Linked DNA regions of Humidesulfovibrio mexicanus. The protein of the gene in region 1 interacts with the protein of each later gene in a pairwise test. Links are inferred from orthologs where the notes say so. Each region holds a gene or a part of one and is shown in the gene's direction. Other genes may lie near its edges.

Region 1 (4,665 bases):
CGGTGGACGCGCTCACCCGCCACGGGGCCAGCCGCGAAGACCTGACCATCGTCAAGATCCCCGGAGCCTTCGAGATGCCGCTCATCGCCAAGAAGCTGGCGCAAAGCGGCAAGTACGACGGCATCGTTTGCGTGGGCGCGGTGATCCGCGGGGCCACCCCCCACTTCGACGTGGTGGTGAACGAATGCGCCAAGGGCCTGGCCGCGGTAAGCATTGAGCACGCCATGCCGCTGGGCTTCGGGGTGCTCACCACCGAGAACATCGAGCAGGCCATCGAACGTGCGGGCAGCAAGGCCGGCAACAAGGGCGTGGACGCGGCCATGGCCATGCTCGAAACCGCCCGCGTGGCGGCCCAGATCTAATCGCCGCGGCCCGCCGGGACCAAACCCGCGGGCGCATTTCATGAACCGGGACGGGGCTGCGCCCCCGCCCTCAGGAGCCACTGGTGACGACAACCGATACGCGCAAAGGCGCCCGCAGGCAGGGACGCACCCTGGCCTTCCAGGTGCTCTTCGGGTTGGCCTTCAACCCGCACTTCAAAAACGACCAGGGCTCGCTCCGGCGCACCTTCGCCGACAATCCCGCCGTCATGGACTGCGAGAATCCCGATGCCGTCACGTTCGCCTCGCAGCTGTTCATGGGCATCACCGAGCACCTGGACGACATCGACAAGGTCATCGGCAAGCATTCCGACCATTGGAAGATCAGCCGCATCGGCAAAGTGGAGCTGGCCATCCTGCGCTTGGCGCTCTTCGAGATCCTGCACCGGCAGGACATTCCGCTCAAGGTGGCCATCAACGAGGCCATAGAGCTGGCCAAGGGCTTTGGCGACGAAAACTCGCGCGCCTTCGTCAACGGCATCCTGGACGCCGTGGCCCGCGCCGTGGATCAGGGCCGCTTCGGCGACCTGGGCAAGAGCATCGACAAGAAGATTGAGCCGCAGCAGTGCGGCGGCGCGGACGCGCGCAAGACCGGCGCGCAGAAATAGCGCCGCACGAGAGCACGGGGAGGCAGACGCACCATGGGTTTCGGCAAATACGATCCGCAGCGGGTTGAAGGCAAGTGGCAGCAGAACTGGAACGAGTCCCGCTGCTTCGAGGTCGAGGCCGACGAGGCCAAGCCCAAGTTCTACGTGCTGGAGATGTTCCCCTATCCCTCCGGCAAAATCCACATGGGCCATGTGCGCAACTACTCCATCGCCGACGTGGTGGCCCGCTACAAGCGAATGCGCGGCATGAACGTGCTGCACCCCATGGGTTGGGACGCCTTCGGCCTGCCCGCCGAAAACGCCGCCATAAAGAACAAGACGCATCCCGCCGCCTGGACCTACCAGAACATCAAGGACATGCGCGCGCAGCTCAAGCGCCTTGGCTACTCCTACGACTGGCGGCGCGAGCTGGCCACCTGCCGCCCCGAATACTACAAGTGGGAGCAGCGCTTTTTCCTGCAGATGCTGGAAAAGGGCCTGGCCTACCGCAAAAACTCCCCGGTGAACTGGTGCGAGAGCTGCAAGACCGTGCTGGCCAACGAACAGGTGGAGGAAGGCCGCTGCTGGCGCTGCGACAGCGAAGTTGAGCAGAAGCAGCTGGAGCAGTGGTTCTTCAAGATCACCGCCTATGCCGAGGAGCTCATCGAGGACCTGAAGCTTTTGGAAGGCGGCTGGCCCGACCGCGTGCTCACCATGCAGCAGAACTGGATCGGCAAGAGCATCGGCGCGGAGCTCACCTTCCAGGTCAAGGGCCGCGACCTGGGCATAACCGTGTTCACCACCCGGCCGGACACCCTGTGCGGGGCCACCTTCATGAGCCTGGCCGCCGAGCACCCCCTGGTGGAGCAGCTCATCGCGGGCTACGACAAGGCCGACCAGGTGCGCGCCTTTTGCCGCGATGTGGCCAACATGGACCGCATCAAGCGCGGGGCCGACGACCTGGAGAAGGAAGGCGTCTTCACGGGCGCGTACTGCATAAACCCCCTTACCGGCCGGGAAATGCCCATCCACGTGGCCAACTTCGTGCTCATGGGCTACGGCACAGGCGCGGTGATGGCCGTGCCCGCGCACGACCAGCGCGACTTCGAATTCGCCCGCAAGTACGCGCTGCCCATGCAGGTGGTCATCCAGCCCAAGGATGCGGTTCTTGACCCCGCGTCCATGACCGAGGCCTACAGCGCGCCCGGCGTGCTGGTGAACTCCGGGCGGTTCGACGGGATGCCCAACGAGGAGGCCAAGAAGGCCATCGTGGAGCACCTGGGCGCCTCCGGCCTGGGCAAGCCCACGGTGAACTATCGCCTGCGCGACTGGGGCATTTCGCGCCAGCGCTTCTGGGGCGCGCCCATTCCGGTGGTGCATTGCCCGTCCTGCGGCCTGGTTCCCGTGCCGGAGAAGGATCTCCCCGTGCGCCTGCCCGAGGACGCGCAGGTGCGCGAAGACGGCCGCTCCCCCCTGCCCCTGCTCGACTCCTTCGTCAACGTGGCCTGCCCCAAGTGCGGCGCAAAGGCCCGGCGCGAGACCGACACCTTCGACACCTTCATGGAGTCCAGCTGGTATTTCCTGCGCTACACAAGCGCCCGCAACGAGGATGCGCCCTTCGACCCCGCCGCGCTGAAATACTGGACCCCGGTGGACCTGTACATCGGCGGCATCGAGCACGCCATCCTGCACCTGCTCTACTCCCGCTTCTTCGTGAAGGTGCTGCGCGACCTGGGCTACACCGACCAGGCCGAGCCCTTCAAGAACCTGCTCACCCAGGGCATGGTGCTCAAAGACGGCTCCAAGATGAGCAAGAGCAAGGGCAATGTGGTGGACCCCAATTCCATGATCGGAAAATACGGGGCCGACGCCACCAGGCTGTTCATCCTCTTCGCCTCGCCGCCGGAAAAGGACCTGGAGTGGAGCGACGCGGGCATCGAGGGGGCCTTCCGCTTCCTGAACCGCGTGTGGCGCCTGGCCGAGGACCTCTCCGATGCGGGAGCCCTCAAGGCCGTGCCCCCCTGCGCCCCGGTCTCCGCCCTGGGCGGCGAACCGGCCGGCCCGGTCAAGGACCTGCGCCGCAAGGAGCACGACACCGCGCGCCGCGTCACCCGCGACATGGAGAACAAGTTCCAGTTCAATACGGCCATCGCCGCGCTCATGGAACTGGTGAACGAAATGTACGCCGCAAAGGACGTCCTCAAGGACGCTCCCGGCGGACCGGAGGCGCTGTCTTCGGCCCTGGCCACGGTGCTCGTCCTGCTCTCGCCCGTCACCCCGCACCTGTGCGAGGAGCTGTGGGCCAACATGGGGCAAAAGGGCCAGCTGGCCACCACGCCCTGGCCCGAGCACGATCCGTCCGCCCTGGTGAAGGACGAGATCGAGCTGGTGGTGCAGGTGAACGGCAAGGTGCGCGGCAGGCTCAACGTGGCCGCCGACGCCGACCAGGAAGCCGTGCGCCAGTTCGCCATGACCCACGAGAACGTCCTCAGGCACCTTGAAGGCAAGAGCATCAAAAAGCTCATCGTGGTGCCGGGCAAGCTGGTGAACGTGGTGGCGGGCTAGCGCACGCCACGGGAGGCCCCTCATGCGCACTGTTCCGCTCCGCAGCGCTTCGGCGTTTCCGCCCTCGCTGGCGTTGCTGCTGCTTGCCCTGGCGCTGGTCCTTGGCGGGTGCGGCTACCGTTTCACGGGCCAGGCTTCGGCCGACGGCGAGGATCCCTCCTCCCGTCTGGCCCCGGAATACCGGCAGATGGCCCTGGTGCGCGTAGAGAACCCCACCACCGAGGCCTGGCTTGAGCCGCGCCTGCGCTCGCTTCTGCGCGACGAATTCAACCGCCGCCGCCTGGTGACCTGGACCGACAAATCCAAGGCCACCAGCCTGCTCACCATCACGATCAAGAAGTACACGCGCTCCACCGCCGTGTCCGGCGAGGCGGACCAGTCCGTGAAGCTCAGCGCGGGCATCGTGGTGGTGTTCCGCGTCACGCGCGCCACGGACGGCTCGGTCATCTGGGACTCCGGGGAGATCACCCAGGACGAATCCTACTACCCCGGCGACGCCGACGGCGCGGACCAGCGCGTCACCGACCTGCTCATGCGGCGCATGGCCGACCTCATGACCGAAAACTACTAGGAGCCAGGCCATGTCTCCGGCCCAGCCCAATACCCAGCGAACAGCCCGCAGGGGACACCGCGTCCTCATCTGTCCAGACGCGGAGCTCTTGCGTCGGCAGGTGGCCAAGCTGGCCGAGGGCATGGGCGGCGGGACCGCGCGCAAAATCTTCTGGGGCGACGACGAACCCTTTCCCCAGGCCTACTGGGGCGAGCTGACCATCCAGAACCTTTTTTCCACACCCACGGTGCTGGTGCTGCGCCGGGCCGACGCCCTTAAGGCCGAGCAGTGGGACCGGTTGGACGAAACCATCGGCCTTGCGGCGTCCACGGTGCTGCCCGTCTTCTGTCTGGAAGGCCGCTGGAAGGATTCCAAGCAAGCGCCAGTGCCCGCCTTTCTCACCAAACGCGGACTGTGGCAGGCGGCGGAAAAGAACGCCTGGATCTGGCAGTCGCCCGGTCTCACCGAGTCCACGCTTGGGAAATTCATCGACCGCTGGGCCACCGAAAAGGGGCTTGCCCTTGACGCCCCTGCCCGGCAGGCGCTGGCCGCCGCCCTGCCCCACGACGCCCTGGCCGCCGGG
Region 2 (3,855 bases), 630 kb from region 1 along the record:
ATCCCAAGATTTCCATCATTGCGCGCGCCAACAACGCCTCGCACATCACCCGGCTGGAGTTCGCCGGGGCCGACCGGGTCGTGCTGCCGCACCTCATCGGCGGGGTGCGCATGGCCCATACCGTGCTACGCCCGACCGTGACGGATTTTCTCGATCTGGCTGTGCGCGGGAATATCGACCTGCAACTGGAGCAGCTCGTCATCACTCCGGGCTCCCGCTACGTGGGCGTCTCACTGATGGATTCGAACATCCGCAAGGACTATGACCTCATTGTGGTCGCCATCAAGCGGGAGGATGGGCAACTGGTGTTCAACCCTGGGCCGAGGGAGGAACTGCGCAGCGGCGACACCCTCATCAGTCTGGGGCGGCCATCGGAACTGCAACGCATCGGAGAGCATTTGTGAGCGAGGGCAAAGCAACGATGCGGGAACGTGTTTTGGAACTGCGCCAGGAGCTGGAGCACCACAATTACAGGTATTATGTGCTCGACAGCCCGGAAATATCCGATGCGGAGTACGACGCAACATTTCGTGAGCTGGCCCGTCTTGAGGGCGAGTACCCGGAGTTCGATGATCCCAATTCCCCGACCCGTCGGGTAGGCGGCACGCCCGCCGAAGGTTTCGAGGCCCACCGGCACGCCTTGCCCATGCTTTCCCTGGACAACGCCATGAATCTGGATGAATGGCGCGAGTTTGCGGAAACCAAGCTGGTGAACGCCTTTCGGGACGCACTGGCCGAGGTCGCCCTTGCGGACATGGAGGCGGCGTTCGGTCGCCCCTTCGTCACAGGGGGCGACCCCAGAAAGGACGTACGCAAGGACCTGGCTTCCAAGGTGCGCGCGCTCATCGGCGCGACCCTGCTTTCCGGGGCTGGCTGGGACGCCCTCTTCGACGGCGTGTTGCGTCTGTGCCCGCGCAGGCCGGGGCAAGGGTCTCATTGGTCGGGCGGTCTTCTCGGACTTCCCGGCTTGGAATCCCACGCCCAAACAGGCCGGAGTCTCCCCGGTTTGCGAGGGATTGCGGCCGAAATCGGCCCGGACCCCATCGCCGCACTGTCCGAGTTCTGGGTTGAGCCCAAGATGGATGGCCTGGCAGGCGAACTTACTTACGAAGATGGCGGTTTCGTTGTAGGCTCCACCCGTGGCGACGGCGAGACTGGCGAGAATGTGACCGCCAATTTGCGCATGGTGCCCAGCGTGCGCGGCAGGCTGCTCGCCACTGGATCGTCCCTGCCGCAGGTGCTTGATGTGCGCGGCGAGGTGGTGATGGCCGTGAAGGATTTCGAGGCTCTCAACGCGGAGCAGGAGCGTGCGGGGCAGAAGCCGTTCGCCAACCCGCGCAACGCCGCTGCGGGTTCAATCCGCCAATTGGACCCGAATGTGGTGGCGTCGCGGCCGCTGCGGTTCATGGCCTATGGCATCGGGCGGACACAGTGGCCCGATGGCGGCGACCCTGGCTGGGGCACACAGGAGCAGATCATGCGCGGCGTGGCGAGCCTGGGGCTGGCCACCGCGCCGGAAGCCAGAGTCTGTACATCGGCGGAGGAGGTTGCGGGTTTCTACCTGGATCTTCAAGCCAGACGGCATCTGCTTCCTTTTGAAATCGATGGCGTTGTCGCCAAGGTGAACCGTGTGGCCGTGCAACGGCTGCTTGGACAGACCGCGCGCGCCCCCCGCTGGGCCCTGGCCTTGAAGTTTCCACCAGAGCAAGTGCCGACCACGCTTTTGGCCATAAACATCCAGGTCGGCCGAACAGGGGTGCTGACCCCCGTGGCGGAGCTTGATCCCGTGCGTGTGGCAGGAGTGGTGGTCTCCAGCGCAACGCTCCACAACGCGAGCCACATTGCCAGGCTTGATGCGCGAGTGGGCGACAGGGTGGTCATCCAACGCGCAGGCGATGTGATCCCGCAGGTTGCCGAGGTGCTTGATCGGAACGCCTCGGAACATCTTTCGCGACCGCCTTTCGCTTTTCCGTCCCTGTGTCCCGTTTGCGGCAGCGAGGTGGTGGCAGAGGACAAAATCACTTACTGTCCCAACCACGCTTGCGCCGCCCGGGTGGTGCTCGGCATCGTCCATTTCGTATCCAAAGCCGGGCTGGACATGGACGGAGTGGGCGAGAGGTGGATCGAGCGGCTGGCTCAGTCCGGTGTGCTGGAATCCCCGGCCGATCTGTTCGACTCTGACCGGATCAACACCGAAAGCCTGCAACGCTTCGAGCGTATGGGCGCAAAGAGCGCGGAGAACTTCGTCAACTCCATCGAACAGGCGCGCACGGGCGCGACCCTGGCCCGCTTCATCGCCGCGCTCGGCATAGAGCAGGTGGGCGAGCAGACGGCAAAGGAATTGGCCCGTCGCTTCAGCGATCTGGACGAACTGGCGGCCGCGGACAAGACGGAGCTTATGCGGCTCAAGGATGTTGGGCCAAAGGTCGCAGAGAGCATTCTCGCCTATTTCGCCAATCCGGGGAACCAGGCCATGCTCCAGCGGTTCAAGACCCTTGGCCTGTGGCCCAAGAGCCAGCCGGGGCAGGCTTCCGGTCTTCCCCTGGAGGGGAAAAGTTTTCTGATTACCGGAAAGATTGCCGCCGACATCCCCCGCAAGAGGGCAGAGCAGTGGCTGGAGAGCCTGGGCGCGACGAAGTCGTCGAGCGTTTCCGCCAGGCTGGACATGCTGGTTGCGGGCGATAAAGCCACGGCGCACAAGGTCGACAAGGCCAGACAGCTTGGCGTGGCGATTCTGGACATCCCGCAATTTTTCGATATGCTCCGCCAACATGGAATAACGACCCCCTAATTTTGGAGGACGCAATGGCCACTGATCTCATCACCGATATCATCGTCATGGGCGGCTGCGGCCGCATGGGCGGCACCCTGGTGCGCATGGCGCAGAACGACCCGGATTTGCACCTCAAGGCCGTCATTGAGCGCGCCGAGCGGCTGGACGAATTGGAGCGCCTTGATTGCCAGCTCTCCGCCGATTTGGACGAGGTGTTGCCACAGTCGCCGCGCGCGGTCGTGGTGGAGTTCACCTCTCCCGAGGCCACGGTTGAGCATGTGGGCGTGTGCAAGCGGCACGGCAACCCCATCGTCATCGGCACCACGGGACTCAAGCCGGACCAGTTGGCGACCATACGGGAGGCAGCGATGGAAACTCCCGTGTTGTTGGCCCCGAACATGAGCCTTGGCGTCAACGTGCTCCTGAAGATTCTGCCCCAGTTGGTGCGCATGCTCGGCCCGGCCTATGACATGGAGATGGTCGAGATTCATCACAGCCGGAAGAAGGACGCGCCCAGCGGAACGGCCCTCAAATTGGCGGAGTGCATGGTTCAGGCTCGCGGATGGGTGTATGACGAGGTCAAGCGCCATAGCCGCGACGGCATTGTGGGCGAGCGGCCGGAAAAGGAAATGGGAGTCATGGCCGTGCGCGGAGGCGATGTCGTGGGCGACCATACGGCCTATTTCTTCGGGCCAGGAGAGCGCATCGAAATCACGCATCGGGCGCATTCACGCGAAAACTTCGCCCAGGGCGCCCTGCGCGCCGCCAAGTGGCTGGCCAGGCAGAAGCCTGGGCGGCTCTACGACATTGGCGACCTTTTGTAGCGCCCTCTTTGCACAGGATCAACGCGCCGGGCTTCCGCTGGAGGTCCGGCGTTTTTCGTGCCTATGCTCAGAAATTACGTTTGCGGAAGTTCGACGCGCATCGCGTCGCACACAGCCTTGGCCGCGCGATCCAGTCGCTCCAAGCGCACTGGCAGCACGTCCGCTTGCGCATCGCGCGCGGCATACTCCACATCACGGCACGCGTCGCACAGGGCGGCCATGCCCATGACCGCTGCGGCCCCCTTCAGGGAATGGGCA

Evidence for each region. Proteins that work in one complex are often made in the same cells at the same time.
Region 2: the proteins of leuS (region 1) and ligA interact in binary tests that used the Escherichia coli proteins (3 or more experiments, as listed by UniProt). The link is inferred for Humidesulfovibrio mexicanus from one-to-one orthologs.

What each region holds. Positions count from the first base shown.
Region 1 is NZ_FZOC01000001.1:724,413-729,077, forward strand. The notes cover bases 634-3,776. They hold leuS (leucine--tRNA ligase), read left to right. Parts: upstream 634-1,021; coding sequence 1,022-3,532; downstream 3,533-3,776. Other genes in these bases: nusB (transcription antitermination factor NusB), read left to right, coding at 634-988; lptE (LPS assembly lipoprotein LptE), read left to right, coding at 3,555-3,776. In the rest of the region: ribH (6,7-dimethyl-8-ribityllumazine synthase), read left to right, coding at 1-362; more of nusB, read left to right, coding at 446-633; more of lptE, read left to right, coding at 3,777-4,103; CHB73_RS03460 (DNA polymerase III subunit delta), read left to right, coding at 4,114-4,665.
Region 2 is NZ_FZOC01000001.1:98,612-102,466, reverse strand. What follows is about bases 1-3,095. They hold ligA (NAD-dependent DNA ligase LigA), read left to right. Parts: upstream 1-400; coding sequence 401-2,791; downstream 2,792-3,095. Other genes in these bases: dapB (4-hydroxy-tetrahydrodipicolinate reductase), read left to right, coding at 2,806-3,095; CHB73_RS00580 (potassium channel family protein), read left to right, coding at 1-404. In the rest of the region: more of dapB, read left to right, coding at 3,096-3,597; CHB73_RS00565 (Hpt domain-containing protein), read right to left, coding at 3,672-3,855. UniProt on the Escherichia coli protein: DNA ligase that catalyzes the formation of phosphodiester linkages between 5'-phosphoryl and 3'-hydroxyl groups in double-stranded DNA using NAD as a coenzyme and as the energy source for the reaction.